Regions from separate parts of the Maribacter sp. IgM3_T14_3 genome, predicted to be linked through region 2. Evidence: riboswitches for the same ligand, from Rfam matches in the RefSeq annotation. Region 2 holds a riboswitch; the other holds the start of a gene.
The links. A riboswitch is a leader RNA that binds a small molecule or an ion and turns the genes downstream of it on or off. The one in region 2 is predicted to bind S-adenosylmethionine.
Positions count from the first base shown of each region.

Region 1: another riboswitch for S-adenosylmethionine. It lies ahead of ACPF9A_RS20795 (Na+/H+ antiporter NhaC family protein); the one in region 2 lies ahead of ACPF9A_RS05060 (O-acetylhomoserine aminocarboxypropyltransferase/cysteine synthase family protein).

Region 1 is NZ_CP187138.1:4,709,195-4,711,664, reverse strand. It holds gene ACPF9A_RS20805 (response regulator) at 1-8, shown strand, start outside; gene ACPF9A_RS20800 (serine hydrolase domain-containing protein) at 59-1,141, opposite strand; SAM-I-IV-variant riboswitch at 1,338-1,434, shown strand; gene ACPF9A_RS20795 (Na+/H+ antiporter NhaC family protein) at 1,487-2,470, shown strand, end outside.
Region 2 is NZ_CP187138.1:1,100,460-1,102,929, forward strand. It holds gene ACPF9A_RS05060 (O-acetylhomoserine aminocarboxypropyltransferase/cysteine synthase family protein) at 1-1,102, opposite strand, end outside; SAM riboswitch class I at 1,222-1,324, opposite strand; gene ACPF9A_RS05065 (hypothetical protein) at 1,578-2,039, opposite strand; gene ACPF9A_RS05070 (CocE/NonD family hydrolase) at 2,276-2,470, opposite strand, start outside.

The DNA of each region.
Region 1 (2,470 bases), 1.3 Mb from region 2:
GTGCATAACTCCGCATTCTAACTTCCTGATAATTTATAAGAAATTTACCTAGACCTCGTTATGGCAGATCGTAATCTAGACCAGAGTAAATACTCAAAGCGCCTATAACAATATCATTTGGTATCATGTTAACGCCGTTAGACAAGTATGTAAGTGTAACTTTATCTGATGGAAAATATATACCTAAAGATTGATACCCGTCTACTCTACCATCATGTCCAAATCCACTTTTATTGTAAAACGGAATAGTAAAAAGTCCGAAACCATAACCATCATTCATCGTTATCATTTTATCGAGTGAGCTTTCAGAGACCAACCTCCCATCAAAAAGAGCGTTATAAAATAAATTTACGCCTTTAGCTGTAGATACCACAGAGCCAGTACCTTGTAGAATAGTATAATGAGTCTCAACCAAACCGACCCAATCATCATTTTCTAATTGATAAGAATAGGCTTCATTGTTTGTAGCATTAATTTCGGTGCCATTATAAGTATTTGTGAGTTTTAAAGGTGTTACTATTCTATCATTAAATGAAGTCGCATATGTTTTCTCATCAATATCTTCAATAATGAAAGATAGTAAGAGGTAATTGGTATTGGAATATTCAAATTTCTCATTAGGACTAAAATTAGTGCCGTTTGCAATGAATATATCTAAAAGTTTCTGTCTAGAGGCAGGTTGTATTCGGTCTTCAGGTTCGTATTCACCTTCCGTAAAATTGAAGAGTCCGCTTCTATGATTCATTAATTGTTCAATAGTAATAAGCTCTGCATTAGGTATTTCAGGAAAGTGATTTTCTAATTTAGTTTCTAAAGTCAACTTACCTTCTTCAACAAGCTGCATAATCATTGTAGCTGTAAATGCTTTTGTAATAGAAGCTATTCTGTATTTAGAAGCTGAATTGGCTGAAATCGAATTTTCAACATCAATAAAGCCAAAAGAAGTTTGATAATCTTCTTCACCATCTTTGAAAATAGAAATATTACCCATTCCTAAATTTTTCTCTTCAATTTTAGAAAAAAATAAGTCCATTTTATCTCTGTCAAAATCTTCTCCAAATTCGTCAACTTCTGTCGTACAAGAAAAGGCTGTCAATAATAAAAATGTTACAGCAATAACTTTTAAGTAATGATTTTTCATGTGTAATTAATTGAATTAGTTTATGTTATGATGTCAAACTTCGACCATTAAAATACACAAGGTTGTTAATGAAACAATAATGAAAGTTAAATTTAAGGTAATTATGTAGGAGGAATTCTGTAGGAATATTATTTACAGAAATTAACCTTTTTTAAGATTTAGTACAAAGAATTATAGACTACATTTGCCGCCTTAAAATTATTATCAAGAATCTCAAAAAAGGAGATAGCAACCTGCAATAACAAGCAAGGTGCTAAATAGATAAGCCATTAATTGGAACAAATGTTAACACATGATTCTTCTAATTTATAGCTATTTCCTTTTTTTGAAAATGAAGAAAGAGAAATGGAAAGTACTAAAAAGATTATCCCAAAATTTTCAGCTTTAATGCCCTTATTCGTATTTGTATTTACGTTTTTAGGCGTAGGTATCTATCAAAACGATTTCTATGCACTACCCGCTCCTATAGCAGTAATTGTAGGTATAATTGTGGCATTTATTTTATTTAGACAAACTATTTCAGCTAAAATCGATACCCTTTTGAGAGGTTGTGGCGATGATAAGATATTGACCATGTGCCTTATTTATTTGTTAGCAGGTGCTTTTGCTGCCATTACAAACGAAACGGGAAGTGTAGATGCCATTGTAAACCTTGGTTTAGATGTCATAGCAATTCAATATATATACGTTGGCATCTTTATTATTGCAGGATTTTTATCGGTTTCTACAGGAACATCAGTAGGTGCAATTGTAGCATTGGCGCCAATTGTAGTTGGTTTTGCAGATAAAAGCAGTGCAGATTTGGCAATATTATGTGGCGCCTTGTTAGGTGGTAGTATGTTTGGTGATAATTTATCTGTCATCTCAGATACCACCATTGCAGCCACACAATCGTTAGGTTGTAAAATGAGCGATAAGTTTAAGCAGAATATTAAAATAGCGGTACCTGCAGCTTTATTCACCATAGCTATTTTAGTATTTCAGGGATTAGGATTGGAGTCCGTCGTAACTGAAACCACAGTTTACAATTATTCCATCATTAAAATTATGCCATATATACTGGTGATCATTCTTTCGATTGTGGGAGTCAATGTGTTTGTAACTTTGTTATTAGGTACAATTTCGGCAGGTGCATTAGGAATCGCTTACGGAGATTTCACCTTAATAGAATCCACAAAAATCGCCTATACCGGATTTACCAATATGACCGAAATATTTCTTTTGTCATTATTGACAGGTGGCTTAGCTGCCTTGGTAGAGAGAAATGGAGGTATCGAATTCATATTGATCAATATTAAAAAACTCATTAAAAATAAGAAGTCTGCTCAG
Region 2 (2,470 bases):
TATTTGCTAGCAACGAAAATATCTTTGTAGCATCGGTAACTTTTTTAGCAGCTTCGAACCCACCTTTTAAGCCAAAGGTTACAATGCCGCTTTGTCCCTTTGGTAAATATTCTTTTGCTAACGCATTGTATTTGTTGCTTTTAAGCCCTGGGTAATTTACCCATTCCACTTCTTTTTTACCCTCTAACCACGTAGCCAATTCTAATGCATTTGCACTATGTTGCTTTATACGTACCGGTAAAGTTTCTAAACCTTGAATAATTTGGAATGCGTTAAACGGACTCAATGCTCCACCGAAATCACGTAAGCCTTCTAATATTAATTTAAAGGTAAATGCTGCCGCACCTAATGCTTCACTATAAACCAAACCGTGGTAACCGGCAGATGGCTCTGTAAACTCCGGGAATTTTCCATTTGTCCAATCAAAAGTACCTGCATCAATAATTGCTCCACCTAAAGAAGTTCCTTGTCCGCCGATATATTTTGTCAGCGAGTGAATTACCAAGTTTGCTCCATGTTCAATCGGATTTAACAATGACGGAGTAGCCACTGTATTATCCACTATAAATGGTACTCCCGCTGCTTTAGATTCTTTTGAAATTGCTTTTAAATCCAATACATCTAATTTAGGATTCCCTAAAGACTCAACAAAAAATGCTCTTGTATTCTCCTGTACAGCTTTTCCAAAATTTTCAGGATCTGATGCATCAACGAATGTTGTTGTGATTCCGAATCTTGGTAAGGTTACGTTCAATAAGTTAAAGGTACCACCGTATAAACTGCTCGATGCCACAATGTGATCGCCTGCTTTCAATAAAGTCAATAAACCTGTAGAAATAGCAGCTGTACCCGATGCGAAAACTACTGCGCCAATACCACCTTCTACTGCAGCTAATCTGTCTTGTAGAATTTGATTGGTAGGGTTATTCAATCTTGTATAAATGAACCCTAGTTCTTTTAAAGAAAATAAGTTTGATGCATGGTCTGTATTATTAAATACATACGATGATGTCTGATAAATAGGCACCGCTCTTGTACCACCGTTGGTAGTTGTGTCGTGACCTGCGTGTAATGCGTTTGTTGCTAATTTGTAATTACTCATGATTTTGTTGTTTTTAAAAATTGTTTAAATAATTAAAAAGCTCAACCTCGACCTGCAAAAATTGCGGGTAGGTAAAATCAAAAAGTTATAAGAAAGTAATATCGAAGAAAATTCGATTACTGTTATCCATCCCCTAAGGGTAGAATGTAGCACCTTCTTTGTGCGAACAAAGGGTTGCTAAGGTTTCAAAGGGTCTAATCCCTCCACCTTTCTTGATAACTATTCAATAAGTGTGTGAACTTTGAGCTACAAATATTGGGCAGAAGTTTCTAATAACCTAAGATTTTAAGAAAAATATATAATTTGAGGTTGTGTTGTTAGTTTTCTGTGTGTATTTGAATTGGTAGACTACTGTAATAAAATACCTGCTTAAAATAAGATTGGTTTTTTAATTTTCGATGTTGCCGCTTAAATGAAATCAGTCAAATAACAAGCTTTTTTTTACTCAATTTTAGATAAGTTCAGTAATATCCCCCTATGCATCTAGTTTATGCTCAATTCTTTTTAATATCCCATAAACACAATTAAAATAGTCAAATGAATGTTTTTTAGCTATTTCGGATTTTGCAAGCCCTTGAAATTGTGGGATATCTGAAATACTAAATTCCTTAAAATTAAGCGGTTCCTTATCTATTTTTCCAAAAGTCCCCATATAAAATGGCACTTTTATATTCTTAAATATTTTTCTAGAGTCTGAATGTGAAAAACCGTTTCTTAAACGCTCTCTAAATTCGTGTAAAATTTTCTTTTCTGCTTTTGTTATTAAGCCTTTACTGCATGAACTATTAATGGTTCGACTTAAATCCAAACTACTATATTTATCAAGTCCTTCTTTATAAAATGTATCCATTTCTTCTAAATTAGATGATAGCTTAACTCCATATTCGCTATAAAGTAAACCTGTTTTTAAAGTATCCTCTAGTAAATGGTTAGTCAAGGTAATTGCCGCTTGATGTAGACCAAAGAATATACAATAGCATATTTCAGTACGAACCTCTTTTAAATTATCTAATATGGTTAATTCATCTTCAAAAAAGGCTTAATCTTTGCAGCTTTTTGTAAATCGAAATCCAACTTCGAATTAACCTTTTCTGTAATAAATTTTTTAATTACCTTTTCTAAATTCTCCAAATTAAATATGAAATTACATTTTAATTATAAATAACTACAGAACTACTCCAACACAGAAAACTCAACACTAGAATCTGTAAATACCGTATGCGTTTGGGTTTTAAAATCTGATTCATCTGCCTCGAAGATATTATCTACATAAGTCTGAGGATTTAAATCTATTAACGGAAACCACGTGCTTTGTACTTGCACCTGTAACTTGTGCCCTTTCTTAATAGTATGAAAAACATCTTGCAG